Regions from separate parts of the Pseudomonas sp. 25 R 14 genome, predicted to be linked through region 1. Evidence: riboswitches for the same ligand, from Rfam matches in the RefSeq annotation. Region 1 holds a riboswitch; each other region holds the start of a gene.
The links. A riboswitch is a leader RNA that binds a small molecule or an ion and turns the genes downstream of it on or off. The one in region 1 is predicted to bind cobalamin.

Region 1 (5,654 bases):
CCTTGGCCAACACCCGCAGCAGGCTCGATTGCGGACCGCGCCCGTCGCCACGCGGGATACGCAGCAGGGCCAGCAAGGTGTCGATACGCAAGCGGCCCTCTGGCGACTCGCCAAAGATATGCAGGCCATCGCGGATCTGCGATTCCTTCAGATCGCACAGGTAGGTGTCCAGGCGCGGCAGCCAGACGGCAGCATCGGCATCGTTATCCAGTTCAAGCTCTTGATCGATGCGGGTTTCGCGCACCAGCTTGAGGATGTCCTTCTGCAGTTCCAGGGCGCGGCGTGGGTCGAGCAACTGCGCTTCGTAATACTCGTCCGCCAACAACTCCAGGTTGCGCAGCGGGCCGTAGGTTTCGGCGCGGGTCAGCGGCGGCATCAGGTGGTCGATGATCACCGCCTGGGTACGCCGCTTGGCCTGGGCGCCCTCACCCGGATCGTTGACGATAAACGGATAGATATTGGGCAACGGGCCCAGTAGCGCATCCGGCCAGCAGTTCTCGGACAGCCCGACACCTTTGCCCGGCAACCACTCCAGGTTGCCATGCTTGCCGACGTGGATCACGCCATGGGCGCCGTAGGTGTGGCGCAGCCAGAAATAGAACGCCAGGTAAGCGTGGGGCGGTACCAGGTCCGGGTCGTGGTAGACCGCGCTGGCATCCACCTGGTAACCCCGGGCCGGCTGGATGCCGACAAAGGTCAGGCCCAGGCGCAGGCCGGCGATCATCATGCGCCCGTCGCGACACATCGGGTCGTTGTGTGGCGTGCCCCAGCGTTCCAGCACGGCCTGGCGATTAGCTTGGGGCAGGCGCATGAACATCGCCTCGTATTCATCCAGGCCCAGGCTTTGCTGGCAAGGGCGCAGGTCGAGGCTATCGAGGTCGTTGGTCACACCGCCGAGCAGCTCGTGGATCAGGGCGGTGCCGCTGCCGGGTAGCGTTTGCGGCAGCGGATAGCCCTCGGCTTGCAGGGCAAGCAGGATATTCAAGGCGGCGGCCGGTGTGTCCAGGCCCACGCCGTTGCCGATGCGCCCGTCGCGGGTCGGGTAATTGGCGAGAATCAGTGCGATACGTTTATCTGCATTCGGCACCCGTGCCAGCTCGACCCAGCGCCCTGCCAGCTCGGCCACGAAGTCCATGCGCTCGGGCGCCGCGCGGTAGCACACCACGTCCGACTGACTGCGTTCGCTGCGCCAGGCCAAATCCTTGAAGCTGATCGGACGGCTGATGATGCGCCCGTCCAGTTCTGGCAAGGCGATGTGCATCGCCAGGTCGCGGGGCCCCAGGCCCTGTTCGCTGGCTTCCCAGCCGGGTTGGTTGTCCTGGGCGCAGATCGCCTGGATCACCGGGATATTGCGGCGAAACGGTCGCAAATGGGGGGCTTCGGGGCTGGATTGGGCAAAGCCGGTGGTGTTGAGAATCACCGCCGCCTGAACCTCATCCAGCAGATCCTCGACCACCGCCAGGCAGCCGGGCTCTTTCAAACTGGCCACCGCCATCGGCAGCGGGTTAAGACCCGCCGCCTGCAAGCGCTGGCAGAAAACATCAATAAAACCAGTATTGGCCGCCTGCAAGTGCGAACGGTAGAACAGCACCGCCGCCACCGGCCATTCGGCGTTCCAGTCTGCCTGCCAGTGATTCAGGCGGGCATTGGCCTGGTGCGGGTGATAAATCGCCGTGCGCGGCAGGGTTTGCGGCTCGGCCCACGGGTAATCACGGCCCAAGTAGCGACTGGCCAGGCAGCGATAGAAATCCAGCGCATTACCCAGCCCGCCCTGGCGCAGAAAGTGCCACAGGCGGTCGCGTTCTGCGGCGCAGACGCTACTCAAGCTGCTGAGTTCAGGATCGGGGCGGTCGTCCCCCGGTACCAGAATCAACTGCACGCCTTGCCCGGCCAGCTCCACCAGGCGCTGGATACCGTAACGCCAATATCCGATGCCGCCGTGCAGGGAAATCAGGATGACCTTGGCGTGGCGCAGCACTTGGTCGACGTACAGGTCCACCGAGGCGTGGTTCTGCACCTGCATCGGGTTGGCCAGGCGCAGGCTCGGGTAGTCGGCGGGCAGTTGCTGCGCCGCTTCGGCCAGCAGCGCCAGGCTGGAATCACCGCTGCACAGGATCACCAGCTCGGCGGGGGTTTGTCCAAGGTCGGCGATGTTGTCATCGCTGATGAAACCACCGGGCTGGGTCCTGAGCAGATGCATGGGTTAAACGCTGAGCGCAACGCGCAGTTGCGCTTCGAGGCCAGCCGCATCCAGATCCTGGCCGATCAGCACCAGGCGCGTGATGCGTGCTTCGTCGGCGCTCCAGGCGCGGTCGAAGTGCTTGTCGAAACGCGTGCCCACGCCCTGGATCAGCAGGCGCATCGGCTTGTTCGGGATCGCCGCAAAACCTTTGACACGCAGGATGCCGTGTTGCACCACCAACTGGGTCAAGGCATCGAGCAGCAACGCTTCGTCAGCCTGTGGCAGGTCGATGGAGATGGAGTCAAAAGCATCGTGATCGTGATCGTCTTCACCTTCGTGGTGATGATCGTGATGACTGTGGCGCCCATCGATATGTTCCTCGGAACCGGCGCCCAGGCCAATCAATACGTCCAGGGGCAGGCGGCCGCTGCTGGCTTCGACGATCTTCACCGCTGGCGGCAGTTCTTCGGCGACTTCCAGGCGTACCCGGGCCAGGTCTTCGGCGCTGATCAGGTCGGTTTTGTTGAGGATCACCAAGTCGGCGCTGGCCAGTTGGTCGGCAAACAGTTCGTGCAGCGGTGATTCGTGGTCCAGATTGGGATCCAGTTTACGCTGGGCGTCGACCTGATCCGGGAATGCAGCGAAGGTGCCGGCGGCCACGGCCGGGCTGTCGACCACGGTAATCACGGCGTCTACGGTGCAGGCGCTGCGAATTTCCGGCCATTGGAAGGCCTGGACCAGCGGTTTTGGCAGGGCTAGGCCGGAGGTTTCGATCAGGATATGGTCAAGGTCGCCACGGCGCGCGACCAGTTCACGCATCACCGGGAAGAACTCTTCCTGCACGGTGCAGCATAGGCAGCCGTTAGCCAGCTCATACACACGGCCGTTGGCTTCTTCTTCCGTGCAACCGATGGAGCACTGCTTGAGGATCTCGCCGTCGATGCCCAGCTCACCGAACTCGTTGACGATCACGGCAATGCGGCGGCCCTGGGCGTTATCCAGCATATGGCGCAGCAAGGTGGTTTTGCCCGAGCCGAGAAAGCCGGTGACGATAGTGACGGGGAGTTTGGCCAGTGTTTTCATCGGATGCCCTTTGGGGCGGGCATACGGGACGACTGGCCCTGCGGCGGCGCGCAGGCGCTGGATTCGTCACCGGATCACCCCGCCCGGTTGAAATGGAAAATCGGTTGCGAGGCAGGTCTCCTGGCTTGGGGCTTGCCAGCCTGGTGGCTGGCGCTGGCTGCGCCTTCCCGCCGGGTTCAGGCAGTGGCGTGGCAGTCAGATAAACCCTTTACAGTTGCGGGGGCAGCCGCGGCTTGGACCGCGTTCCCTTCTTAGCTTCGACCGGGGCCGAAGAACCTCGAACGTGCAAGGCTACGCAGTGCATGAGGACCGGTCAATTGAAAAGCGGTCGCTCAAGCCTGACCTTCTCGCCACAGGTACAGATTGACGGCCGTCCCGCGCCCATGCTCTCCTACACATCTTGTTTCAGGTGCCCTTCACAGGGTGAAACGGGAAACCGGTGACTCATGCCTGCATGACAGTCCGGTGCTGCCCCCGCAACGGTAAGCGAGCGAAGCGTCAGATCCACTGTGCCCCGGCATGGGAAGGTGATGCTTTCAGGCCCAGAGCCCCTCGCAAGCCCGGAGACCGGCCCGAACAATCAGATAACAAACCCGCGGTGGGCGGGCGCTGTTCAGAACCCTGCGTGCCCGGCTCGCGGGGTTTTCATGCGCTCGTATCACCCTGCCACTCGAAAGGGACGTGCCATGTCGATCATCAGCAGCACCTCACATACCGCCAGCACCAGCGCCACTTTGAGCCAACGCCTGACCGCCGCCATCGGCGCGTCGATCCTCGGTGCGTGCCTGGTGTATTTCGCCGGGTTCTCCCATATCGAGGCCGTGCACAACGCCGCCCACGATACGCGCCACAGCGCCGCCTTCCCGTGCCATTGAGACCTGCCGCCATGATCAAGCGTATTGCGCAAACCGCAGGGTTCACCGGCCTGCTGGCCGCCCTGTTGCTGACTCTGCTGCAAAGTTTCTGGGTAGCTCCGCTGATTCTGCAGGCCGAGACCTTCGAAAACGCCCCGGCTGCGACCGAAGTGCATGAGCATGCCGCAGGCGCTGCGGCCCATAGCCACGACGCCGAAGCGTGGGAGCCTGAAAATGGCTGGCAACGCGTGCTGTCCACCACCGGCGGCAACCTGGTGGTCGCCGTCGGTTTTGCGCTGATGCTGGCCGGCCTGTACACCCTGCGCGCCCCGACGCGCACCGCCCAGGGCTTGCTCTGGGGCCTGGCCGGCTATGCGACCTTTGTTCTGGCTCCCACCCTCGGTTTGCCGCCTGAGCTGCCGGGCACTGCGGCGGCTGACCTGGCGCAACGGCAGATCTGGTGGATCGGCACGGCAGCGTCTACCGCCGCTGGCATTGCGTTGATTGTGTTTGGCCGCAACTGGCTGCTGAAAATCCTTGGCGTGGCGATCCTGGCGGTGCCCCATGTCATGGGTGCGCCACAGCCGGAAGTTCACTCGATGCTCGCCCCCGAAGCATTGGAAGCCCAATTCAAGATCGCCTCGCAGCTGACCAACGTCGCGTTCTGGCTGGCTTTGGGGCTGATCAGCGCCTGGTTGTTTCGCCGCAATCGTGACGATCAATACGCGGCATGATTCTGACTGTCGGCCTGGGTTGTCAGCGTGGCTGTGAGGTTGAGGCCTTGCTGGAACTGTTCAACAGCGCTCTGGCCGAGGCCGGTATCGACCCCGGCCAGATAAACGCATTGGCAAGTATTGCCCACAAGCGTGATGAACCGGGCATGATCGCCCTGGCCAACGCCTTGAATCTGCCATTGCAGTGCTTTGATGCACAACAACTGCTGCCTTACGAAGGGCGATTGAGCCACAGGTCGGCTGTGGTTTTCGCCCATACAGGGTGCTACGGCATCGCCGAAAGTGCCGCTTTGGCATTGGCAGAACAGCTCGCCAACGCCCCTGCCCGACTGCTGATCACCCGCAAAAAAGCCGCCAGGGCCACGTTTGCATTGGCCTGCGCCGGCTAAAGTCCGATAATTGCCCCTCTCGATCATGAGCCGTACTCATGCTCGCCCGCTTTTGCACAGGATTTTTCCATGACTGTTTTCTTCATCGGCGCTGGTCCCGGCGACCCGGAACTGATCACCGTCAAGGGCCAGCGCCTGATCCGCAGTTGCCCGGTGATCCTCTACGCAGGCTCACTGGTGCCGGCTGCCGTACTCGAAGGGCATCGGGCCGAACAGGTGGTCAACAGCGCCGAACTGAACCTGGAGCAGATCATTGGCTTGATCAAGGTCGCCCATGAGAAAGGCCAGGACGTGGCGCGGGTACATTCCGGTGATCCGAGCCTGTATGGGGCGATTGGCGAACAAATCCGCCATTTGCGCGAGCTGGGGATCCCCTTCCAGATCATTCCCGGGGTCACGGCGGTGGCAGCCT
Region 2 (5,654 bases), on a different contig from region 1:
TGTGGCCGCGCAGCACGCCTTCCGGCAATTCGACTGTTTGCAGGGCCAGGGCCGCCAGGCGTTTCTGCATGACTGCATCGCCCTGGAGCAACCCCAGCAGTTCAGCGCGGCACCCCTCGACATCGGTCAATGAGTCGAGCAGATAGAGCATGCCGCCGCATTCGGCCAGCAACGGCTTGCCGGCGGCGTGATGGGCACGGATCGCCTGCAACATCGCGGTGTTTTGCGACAACGCCTGGTGATGCAGTTCCGGGTAGCCACCCGGCAGATAGAGGCTGTCGGCGTCGGGTAACGCCTGGTCGTGGATCGGCGAGAAGAAGCGCAACTCAGCGCCCATCGCCCGCAGCACGTCGAGACTGGCACCATAGGTGAACGCGAAGGCTTCATCACGGGCCACGGCAATCCGCACCCCATCCAGCAAAGGTTCGGCCTCGATCAGCTCGGGGGCGGCGAACGCCACCGGTGGTGGCAGCGCTACCTCGCAACTGCTGGCCAGGGCCTCGGCGGCCGCATCCAGGCGCAGATCCAGATCATTCAACTCGCTGGCCTGCACCAGGCCCAGGTGGCGGCTGGGCAGCTCGATACCGGTCTCTCGGGACAACGCACCGTACCAGCGCAGGCCTTCGGTCAGGCTGCCTTCAAGCAATTGCGCGTGGCGCACGGTACCGACGCGGTTGGCCAATACCCCGGCGAACGGCAAGTCCACCTGATAACGCGCCAGCCCCAACGCCAGGGCGCCAAAGGTCTGGGCCATGGCGGTGCCGTCGATCACCGCCAGCACCGGCACACCAAAATGGCGGGCCAGGTCGGCGCTGGACGGCGTGCCGTCGAACAACCCCATCACGCCCTCGATCAGGATCAGGTCCGCCTCCCCCGCCGCTTCCCACAGCAGGCGGCGACTTTCCTGCTCGCCGACCATCCACATGTCCAATTGATAGACCGGCGCGCCGCTGGCGCGCTCATGAATCATCGGGTCGAGAAAGTCCGGGCCGCATTTGAATACCCGGACCTTACGCCCCAGGTTGCGGTGCAAACGGGCCAGGGCGGCGGTGACGGTGGTCTTGCCCTGGCCCGACGCCGGCGCGGCGATCAGGACGGCAGGGCAATGGCGCGGCTGATTCAAAGTTCGATGCCCTTCTGTGCCTTGATCCCGGCCTGGAACGCGTGCTTGAGCATGCCCATTTCGGTGACGGTGTCGGCCATTTCAATCAGTTCCGGCTTGGCGCCACGACCGGTGACCAGCACATGCTGCATCGGTGGGCGGGCTTGCAGGTCGCCCAGGACCTGGTCCAGGTCGAGATAACCATGCTTGAGTGCGATGTTCAGCTCATCCAGCACCACCAGGCCAATGGACGGATCCTGCAACATTTCCCGGGAGACTTTCCAGGCTGCTTCGGCGGCAGCGATATCGCGCTGGCGGTCCTGGGTTTCCCAGGTAAAGCCCTCGCCCATCACATGGAAACGTACCTGCTCGGGGAAACGCCGGAAGAACAGCTCTTCACCGGTGCTGTTACGGCCCTTGATGAACTGCACCACGCCGCATTGCATACCGTGCCCCATGGCACGGGCCAGCATGCCAAACGCCGAACTGCTCTTGCCTTTGCCATTGCCGGTCAATACCAGCAGCAATCCGCATTCATTCGGTGAATTGGCAATGCGCTCATCAATCACCGCTTTTTTGCGCAGCATGCGCGCCAGGTGGCGTTCGTCACGATCAGGGGAATCAGTCATGGCAGCTCTCCGTTGGGGCTGGACAAAAACGGCGGGCAGGAAAAGACAATCTACATGAAGCCAAGCATCGCCCACCGTGATGCTGTTGGATGAATCAGGCCGGTCTCCGGGCTCATGAGTGGTGCCCTGTTGAACAGGGCAGTCCGACGATGCGCCTTCCCATATCGCAGGCGATACAGTGGCAAAAGCAGCGTCTTGACTCATTTACCGTTGCGGGGGCAGCGCCGGGATCGTGGCCGCACTGTAGAAAAGTGCGCGCACTCACCGGCTTCCCTGTTTCACTCGGTCGACGCGCACGCCACAGAGCACCTGAAACAAGCGGCGAAGGTTAGTGGGTTGGGGGTACAGCGTCAATTAAAGCCGGCCACACACTTGAACCATCGCCACGCGCTGTACCTCTATGACTACAGGCATTGAGGAGAAAAACATGCACAAGACCCGACTCGCCCTACTGATCATGGTTGCAGGCGTACTCGCCGCCTGCGGGGAAAGCTCAACCTTGCAGGTCTCGGATGGCACCGGGCCTTCACCGAAACTGCCGGAACCGAACAAAACCCTGATCCCCACCGTCAACATCGCCCCGGCGGTTGGCTGGCCCGCAGGCGCCAAGCCAACCGCCGCAGCCGGCACCCAGGTCGCAGCCTTTGCAGAAGACCTGGATCACCCGCGCTGGCTGTATGTATTGCCCAATGGCGATGTACTGGTCGCCGAGACCAATGCACCGCCCAAGCCGGAGGATGGCAAGGGTATTCGCGGCTGGGTCATGGAGAAGGTCATGGGCCGCGCTGGCGCGGGTGTGCCCAGCCCGAACCGCATCACCCTGCTGCGCGATGCCGACCATGATGGCGTGGCAGAAACCCGCACGGTGTTCCTGGAAAACCTCAACTCGCCGTTTGGCATGACTCTGGTCGGCAACGATTTGTATGTCGCCGATTCGGACAAGCTACTGCGTTTTCCCTATCAACCAGGAGAAACCGCAATCAAGGCCCCAGGCACCAAGGTCGTGGACTTGCCGGGCGGCCCGCTCAACCACCACTGGACAAAAAATGTCATCGCCAGCAAAGACGGGAGCAAGTTGTATGTGAGCGTCGGCTCCAACAGCAACGTCGGCGAAAACGGCCTGGAGGCCGAACAGGGACGCGCCGCCATCTGGGAAGTCGACCGGGCCAGCGGCCAGCAGCGGATCTTCGCCTCCGGCCTGCGCAACCCCAATGGCATGGCCTGGGAGCCGCAAAGCGGCAAGCTGTGGACGGCGGTCAACGAGCGCGATGAAATCGGCAGCGACCTGGTGCCGGACTACATCACCTCGGTCAAGGATGGCGGCTTCTATGGCTGGCCGTTCAGCTACTACGGCCAGCATGTCGATGTGCGGGTCACACCACAGGACCCGGACCTGGTGGCCAAGGCGATTGCGCCAGACTATGCCGTCGGGCCGCATACCGCATCATTGGGCCTGACCTTCGCACAAGGCAACACGCTACCCGCGCAGTTCAGCAACGGCGCGTTCATCGGCCAGCATGGCTCGTGGAATCGCAAACCGCACAGTGGCTACAAGGTGATCTTTGTGCCATTCGAAGGCGGCAAGCCGAAGGGGCAACCGGTGGATGTGCTGACTGGGTTTCTCAACAGTGATGAGAAAGCCATGGGGCGGCCGGTGGGTGTGGTGATCGACCCGCAAGGTGGGTTGCTAGTGGCGGATGATGTGGGGAATAAGGTGTGGCGGGTGTGGGCCGCTAAATAGCAGGCCCCGACAACACCACAAAACCAATGTGGGAGCGGGCTTGCTCGCTCCCACATTTTTTTGATCGATGCAGGTCTTAAGGATTACGCGCCAGATGCTCGGCCGGCAGCACGCGCTTGGCGCTCAAATAGGCATTCTGCCAATAGGCCTTGGACAAGGTATCAAGCTTCACCGTGCCGCCGGTTTGTGGTGCATGGACGAAACGCCCTTCGCCCACATAGATGCCGGCATGGCTGACTTGCGAGCCGCCGCCCGTGGCAAAGAACAGCAGGTCGCCGGTTTGCAGCGCATCTTCACGCACGTCCTGGGCACGCATCACGATCAGCTCGCGAGTGGTGCGCGGCAGCGAGATGCCCGCCGCATCGCGGTAGACAAAACCAATCAGGCCACTGCAATCAAACCCTGAGTCCGGTGTATTGCCGCCCCAGCGATAAGGCGTGCCGACCAGGCCCAGGGCGCGAAACAGCACGTCTTCGGCAACCGGCGAAAAGTTCTGGGTGGTGTAGTTGAACACCGGCTTGGACTTGACGGCCACAGGCGCGGGTGGAGGACGACTTGCGCAGGCACTGAGCAGTGCGGCGCAAACGAGAAGAATTAGGCGGGCCGAGGTCGACATGGGCAGAACAATCCTGATCTGGATGCGGCTTTCGCTGCCGAACGCTGAAAACTAGACCGCGCAAGCAAAGCTTGCGCGGTCAGGTTCGCAACAATATCTCAGGATTCTAGCGCTTATGCGTCAAACTTCAAGTATCACTTTAACTTTACTTGCGAGCGGTAACGCTAGTAGGGGCCATGGCCAGGGCGCGCTTGGCTTCGATGAAGGTTTTGCTCCAGTAGCTGTCGCCCAATTTATCGACCCGTACCCCACCGCTGCGGCGGCTGCTGGAGTGGATGAACTGGTCATCACCCAGGTAGATACCGGCGTGGCTGACACGACCACGGCCATTGGTACTGAAGAAAAGCAGATCGCCAGGCTTGAGGTTGTTCCGTGCGACCAACGGTGCATCCACGTTGATCATTTCGCGAGTGGAACGCGGCAGGTTCATGCCAGCTTCTTCACGAAACAGGTAACCGATAAAGCCACTGCAGTCGAAACCGGCTTCAGAGGTACCGCCGAAACGGTAACGGGTACCGATCAGGGACATGCCGCGTTCGAGGATGCTATCAGCCAGCAAAGGCAGCTGATAAGGCTTGCTATCGGAGAGTTCGGCCAGTTCTTTTTCGGTTGCCACCTCTTCCTCATAAACAGAAGAAGACTGTGTTGCAACGAATTTGGCTTGGTGCTGTTGTTGTGGTTTTTGCTGCTCAGCCACTTGTTGAGGGTGGGTGGCGCAACCAAACAACAGGGTAACGAGTGCGAGAGGCACGAGGGGTGCGAAGCGATTTAGCATGGGCACGACCGTGGCTGATGTGTAAAGAAGCCGAGACTATGCCTTCTATGACATCGATTTGCAAATTCAATCGTGATCTATGTGACTTCTTGTTTGACCTATGTCATCTAAGCCCTTACACCCCATTTAAACCCTTTTGCGTGGCAAAACCGGCCAAAACGCAGGTTTTCTGGCGCCTGTAATTTGCCAGAGGCCCCGATTTCAAAGGGCTGGCTACCAGCCGAGGGTTTCTTTGAGGAAGGGAATGGTCAGCTTGCGCTGGGCCTGCAAGGAGGCCTGGTCGAGTTGTTCGAGCAAGTCGAACAGCGCGCTCATGCTGCGGGTACCACGGGTGAGGATGAAATGCCCGACTTCATCGGTCAAGTGCAAGCCACGGCGCGATGCTCGCAATTGCAAGGCGCGCAATTTGTCTTCGTCGGACAGTGGGCGCATCTGGAAAATCAGCGCCAGGGTCAGCCGCGACTTGAGGTCGGCCAGCTTGACCGGCAACTCCCGAGGCGAGGTTGATGCAGCAATCAGCAGGCGTCGGCCGCTGTCGCGCAGGCGGTTGAACAGATGGAACAGCGCCTCTTCCCAGTCCGCCCGACCGGCAACCGCTTGCAGGTCATCCAGGCACACCAGTTCGTATTGCTCAAGGTTGTCGAGGATACCGATGCCACGGTCCAGCAGTTCGGCCAATGGCAGGTAGACCGCCGGCTCGCCCATCTGCTCAAAGCGCAGGCAGGCAGCCTGCAACAGGTGGGTACGCCCCACGCCGTCCTTGCCCCAGAGGTAGATCAGGCTTTCCGTCC
Region 3 (5,654 bases), on a different contig from region 1:
GCGGTAACCTGGCGCAACCGTTGGTGTTCTACTGCCGCTCCGATTGCTGGCTGAGTTGGAACGCGGTAAAACGGGCCAATGCCTTGGGTTATACCGCTGTGTATTGGTATCGCGAGGGCCTGGACGCGTGGGAGGCAGCCAAGCTGCCAGTCGCCGCAGCACACCCTGAGCCCTTTGAACTTGCCCACTGAACAATCACAATAAAAAGGTGAACGGCCATGTACAAAATTCTGATTGCCGACGATCACCCGCTGTTTCGCGAAGCGATCCATAACGTCATCAGCGATGGCTTTGCCGGTAGCGAAGTGATGGAAACCGCCGACCTGGACAGCGCCCTGGCCCTGACCCAGGAGCACGACGACCTCGACCTGATCCTGCTGGACCTGAACATGCCCGGCATGCACGGCCTCAATGGCCTGATCAACCTGCGCAACGAAGCGCCGACCATTCCAGTGGTGATTGTCTCGGCCGAGCAGGACAAGCAAATCGTGCTGCAAGCCATTACCTATGGCGCGGTCGGTTTCATCACCAAATCCTCGCCACGGGCGCAGATGACCGAGGCGATCCAGCAGATTCTCAATGGCAACGTCTACCTGCCGCCAGACATCATCCGCACCCAGAAAAACCCCGGCCAGCGGCGCATGCACGACAATCCGGCCTTCGCCCCGGAACTGCTCCAGGCCCTGACACGCAAGCAATTACTGGTACTGGAGCGAATGACCAAGGGCGAGTCGAACAAGCAGATTGCCTACACCCTGGAGATTGCCGAGACGACGGTGAAGGCCCATGTGTCGGCGATCCTGCGCAAACTGAATGTGCACAACCGGGTACAGGCGATTCTCAGCGCCGGGGATATCGATTTTGGCTCCTACCTGCGGCGCTGATTCCCCTGAGCAATGAGCTCAATGTGGGAGCGGGCTTGATGACCGCGCTCCTACAGCAATCAGGGCTTGCGTAGCAAGTAAGTGTCCATGATCCAGCCATTGGCCTGGCGCGCTGTCTTGCGCACGCGTTCGATTTCCTCGGCCACCTCAGCCACCTTGCCGCTGATCAGGATTTCATCCGGCGTGCCCAGGTACGCACCCCAATAGATTTCCAGGTCCTGATCCGCGACGCTGCGGTAAGAGTCCTCGGCATCCAGCATCACCACCAGCGTATCGGCATCACCGACCTGCCCCGCCGCGAGCCGACGCCCGGTGGTGATCTCGATGGAACGGCCGATGCGGTTCAGTGGCACCTTGTGCTGGGCCGCCAAGGCCTGGACGCTGGTGATCCCGGGGATGACCTCGAACTCAAACACACTGCTGCCACTGGCCAGGATCGCCTGCAGGATGCGGATGGTACTGTCGTACAACGCCGGATCGCCCCAGGCCAGAAAGGCCCCTACTTCGCCGTCGGCCATTTGTTCGTTGATCATCCGCTCAAATGTCTGTTGCTTGTCGCGGTTCAGATCCTGCACGGCCGTGGTGTAGTCGATCTCGCCACGCACACGCTCGGGGCAGTCGGCCTCGACAAAGCGGTAGGCATGCCCAGCGTCGATATAGGTCTGGCAGATCTCCCGACGCAGGTCGATCAACTTGTCCTTGCTCTGGCCCTTGTCCATCAGGAAAAACACATCGGTGCGGTTCAGCGCCTTCACCGCCTGCATGGTGATGTAGTCGGGGTTGCCGGCGCCAATGCCGATGATCAGGATCTTTTTCATGAAGGTGTTCTCAGTGCGGGGCCGGGATTTTGCCATGTTCGTGCCGCTCAGGTCTCGCGCGTTTCCAGGCGCAGGCGCCAGACGTTGTTGAAACGCAGTTCGGTGGACGACAGCGGCTCCACGTCGATCAGGTAAAACATGGCGACGGGTGATTGCATTGCATGCAGCAAAGCCGCACGAATCACCGCCGGATGCGTCACCGCCAGCACATGGCCGGGCTGCTCTGCGAGGTTTTGCATCCACTGGCTGACGCGCTCGCACAACTGCACCACTGACTCACCACGATGAGGCGCACTGGCGCTGTCGGTGAGCCAGGTCATCAGTTCGTCGCGGTCGATGTCATTGATGTCCAGACCGCGCCAATGACCTACATCCATGTCGCGCAACCCGTCATCAATCGTTGCGTGCTTGCCGAACAGCGTCGCCGTTTGCCGGGCCCTGGTCTCAGGCCCGCATAACAGGCGTGGCGTTTTTTTAAAGCGCGCGGCCAGCCTCAAGGGCGACGGAGGCGTTTCCAGGGCTTCATCAAGGGCAAAATGCCCAAGCTTTTGCGCACGGGTCATACCATGGCAAATCAGCGTCAATCGGGTGCTCTGCATGAAAATGCGGCTCTGGTGATCAAGCGAAGAAAATATATTACAACGATCTGGCCTCACGGGACCGAACACTAGAGAAGTTGACCAACAGTCGCGGGAATGTTCAGATGCCGTCCTGTTTCAGGTGCCTCATGCCGCCGCGCATGGGGTGAAACGGGAAACCGGTACGCTCGATCGAGCAAGTCCGGTGCTGCCCCCGCAACGGTATACGCGTGAGCTCTTCGACACACCACTGTGGCCAGAACGCCATGGGAAGGTGAAGAGTTCGATACGCGTGAGCCCGGAGACCGGCCTGGAATTTCTGTTTGGCAAAATCCTGCGGTGGGCGGGCATGGGCCGGTATTGGCGTGTGCTCGATGCCTTCTCCTGCGTGCTTCTGCGAAGATACTTTCGGGAAGACTATGATTTTTCAACGTTGCGTCACAGCGGGTCCTAGCCTGCTGCTGGGTTGCCTGTTCAGCCCCCTGCTACTCGCCGACAACCGTGCCCTGGAACTCAAGCCGCAGACCGTTTCCGCGCCGTCGGTGGAATCCACCACCGTGGCCGACATGGCCCAGTACGGCAGCAAGGTCGAGATTGTCACCCGCGAGCAGATCGAACGCGCCGGCCCCAGCGCGGATATCACGCGGGCGATGCAGATGTTCATCCCCGGTTTCTACGTCGCCCCGAAAAACGGCCCGTTCGACTACGGCACCTACTCCCTGCTGGGCGGGCGCAATGACGACACCCTGATCCTGCTTGACGGCGTACGCCTGAACAACCGCCTGTACGGAGGCCTGTACCTGGATACCTTGCCGGCCAACGCCGTGGAGCGCATCGAAGTGCTCAAGGGTGGCCAGAGCCTGTTGTTCGGCACCCAGGCCGTGGCGGGGGTCATCAACATCGTCACACGCAGCCCGCAAACCCGTGACGTATCCGGCGAGACCAACCTGGGCGTCGATACCTTTGGCGGCACCACCGGCGATGCCCGGGCCGAGCGGATTTTCAGCAATGGCCTGGGCGACCTGGGCCTGCTGGCCTACGTCAGCCATAACGTGTCCGAGGGCTACCAGCCGTTTCGCAACCGCGACATGAGCAACGTCACCGACAAGAAACGTTCCTACGAAGTCACCACCCTCGGCGCCAAGGCCATCCAGTCCTTGGGCGATGACTCGCGCCTGGAGCTGTTTTACCAGTACACCGACGCCAACCTGGACTTCGCCGGCGCCACCAACAACCGCAAGACCACCAACGACCGCGTGCAGCAGATTGCCACGGCGACCTTCGAACAACGCCTCAACGAGCGGTTGAGCTACTTCGTCAAGGGCCATATCAACGATTGGGACACCCGCTACTCACGGGTCAACAACACCGCCGACGGCGGCACCCTGGTGCGCAATCACGATGACTACTGGGGCTTCACTGACTGGGGCGTGCAGGCCGAAGGCAAGGCCGAGCTTGAGGGCGGCCATGTGCTGGTGTTCGGCTCTGACAACCAGTGGTTCAAGGGCCAGGACGACGTGATGGTCATCGACAACAACAAGGCCGAGGCCCACGCCTTGTACACCCAGTTGCGCCCGCAGATAGACGCCCTGCCCGACTGGCACCCGAGCATTGGCGTGCGCCACGAAGCCATGAGCGGCGGTGACAGTGCCACCGTTGGCATGCTCACCTCGCTCTATGACCTCAATGCCAACTGGGCCTTGCGCGGCCAGTACGGCACGGCGTACAAGCTGCCGAACGCCGAGCAACTGTTCGTCAACGAGCCCGGCGACGAGATCGGCAACCGTAACCTCAAGCCGGAAAAAAGCCGCAACGCCGAGCTGGGCCTGGACTACAAGGGCCTGCTGGCCGATCGCGACTTCAGCGCCAGCGTGACCCTGTTCAAGCGCAAGATCACCCACCTGATCACCGTCGACGATGCCCAGTGGGTCAACGGCCAGGGGCAGATCCAGATGCGCGGTTTCGAGGTCGACGCCAAGCTGGCGCTCAACGAGCAATGGAACCTGCAAGCGGACATGACCCGCAACCTCACCGAGTCCCGTGCCGGCGTGACCATCAATGATGTGCCGAGCTTCTTCGCCCGTTCACGTGTGGGCTTTGAGTCGCAGAATCGCCTATGGGGCGCCGGCGCGGCTATCCGCTACATCCACGATGTGATCAGTTCGAAAAAAGTCGAGTACGGCCACTACTCGGTGGTGGATGCCGATGCCTACCGCTACCTCGACAACGCCCATCAACACCGGGTGAGCCTGCTGGTGGAAAACCTGTTCGACCGTGACTACGTCACCAGTCGCTCCAGTAACGTCGACAACCTGGGCCGACCGTTCACTTCTGAGGTGCGTTATACGTATCGCTTCTGATGACTGAGATCACGCAAATCGACGGGGTGGACACGCACCCCGACTGGTCCTGTATCCCCGATCATGCCCGCCATGTGCTGCTGTGTACCGGCCCGCGCTGCACCCAGCGCGGCGCCTTGCAGCTGTGGAAGACCTTGCGCCGGCGCCTGTTGGAACACCAGCGCATTGAAGTACCCGGCGGTGTACTGCTCACACGTACCCATTGCCAGTTCCCCTGCAACCTGGGGCCAGTGCTCACGGTCTACCCGGAGCGCTGCTGGTATGGGGTGCACAGCAAGGCCGATGCCGTGCGCCTGGTGGATGTACACCTGGTCGGCGGCGAAGTGCTTGAAGAATTGCTGATCCGGGAGCGCCCATGAAACGCCTGGGAGGATTTGCCATCGCCCTGTTGTGGAGTGCATCGGTCCTGGCTGACGGCTACCGCAATTGCCAGCAGGATTGGCGCCTGCCCCACGCGCCGCCGTCGCGGATTGTCGCCCTCAACCAACACGCCGCCGACATGCTGCTGGCCCTGGGCGCCGGCCCGACACTGGTGGGCGTGGCGTACCTGGATGACAACGGTGCCGCGCATCAGTTGGGTCAGTATTTGGGTGTGCCGGTGATTGCGCCGCGCTACCCGGCCAGCGAGGTGCTGTATGGGCAACGGCCGGATCTGGTGGTGGGAGGATTTGCCACGGCCTTTGGCAACGGCATCACCTCGCGTACCGGGCTGGCCGGCAACGGGGTGGGCTCCTATCTACTGGAGTCGGCCTGTGCCGGGCATTCCCTGGACTTCTTCGGCCACATTCGCAATGACCTGCTGACGTTGGGCAACCTGCTGCATAAACCGCAGCGGGCCCGCGACCTGATTGACGCGCTGGACGCCGACCTCGCCCGCGCTCAGGCACTCGCCAGGCCGGAAAAACCCTTGTCGGTGTTTTACCTCGACAGTGAAGTCAACGGCCTCGACAGCGAAGGAGGACAAGGCTTTGTCACCGCCCTGCTGGCCGCCGCCGGGGCACGTAACCTGTTTGC

Region 2: another riboswitch for cobalamin. It lies ahead of cobO (cob(I)yrinic acid a,c-diamide adenosyltransferase); the one in region 1 lies ahead of cobW (cobalamin biosynthesis protein CobW).
Region 3: another riboswitch for cobalamin. It lies ahead of BFQ03_RS27555 (TonB-dependent receptor plug domain-containing protein); the one in region 1 lies ahead of cobW (cobalamin biosynthesis protein CobW).

Annotation. Positions count from the first base shown of each region.
Region 1 is NZ_CVTS01000038.1:204,095-209,748, forward strand. Features, by position in the region: gene cobN (cobaltochelatase subunit CobN) at 1-2,200, opposite strand, end outside; gene cobW (cobalamin biosynthesis protein CobW) at 2,204-3,265, opposite strand; cobalamin riboswitch at 3,358-3,560, opposite strand; cobalamin riboswitch at 3,656-3,856, shown strand; gene BFQ03_RS10820 (CbtB domain-containing protein) at 3,952-4,140, shown strand; gene BFQ03_RS10825 (CbtA family protein) at 4,152-4,853, shown strand; gene BFQ03_RS10830 (cobalamin biosynthesis protein) at 4,850-5,242, shown strand; gene cobM (precorrin-4 C(11)-methyltransferase) at 5,312-5,654, shown strand, end outside.
Region 2 is NZ_CVTS01000063.1:53,435-59,088, forward strand. Features, by position in the region: gene BFQ03_RS22695 (cobyrinic acid a,c-diamide synthase CobB) at 1-1,123, opposite strand, end outside; gene cobO (cob(I)yrinic acid a,c-diamide adenosyltransferase) at 1,120-1,731, opposite strand; cobalamin riboswitch at 1,811-2,059, opposite strand; gene BFQ03_RS22705 (PQQ-dependent sugar dehydrogenase) at 2,159-3,472, shown strand; gene BFQ03_RS22710 (C40 family peptidase) at 3,549-4,088, opposite strand; gene BFQ03_RS22715 (C40 family peptidase) at 4,234-4,863, opposite strand; gene hda (DnaA regulatory inactivator Hda) at 5,077-5,654, opposite strand, start outside.
Region 3 is NZ_CVTS01000068.1:244,109-249,762, forward strand. Features, by position in the region: gene BFQ03_RS27535 (PQQ-dependent catabolism-associated CXXCW motif protein) at 1-191, shown strand, start outside; gene BFQ03_RS27540 (response regulator transcription factor) at 219-884, shown strand; gene cobF (precorrin-6A synthase (deacetylating)) at 944-1,702, opposite strand; gene BFQ03_RS27550 (histidine phosphatase family protein) at 1,750-2,301, opposite strand; cobalamin riboswitch at 2,404-2,609, shown strand; gene BFQ03_RS27555 (TonB-dependent receptor plug domain-containing protein) at 2,700-4,640, shown strand; gene BFQ03_RS27560 ((2Fe-2S) ferredoxin domain-containing protein) at 4,640-4,999, shown strand; gene BFQ03_RS27565 (ABC transporter substrate-binding protein) at 4,996-5,654, shown strand, end outside.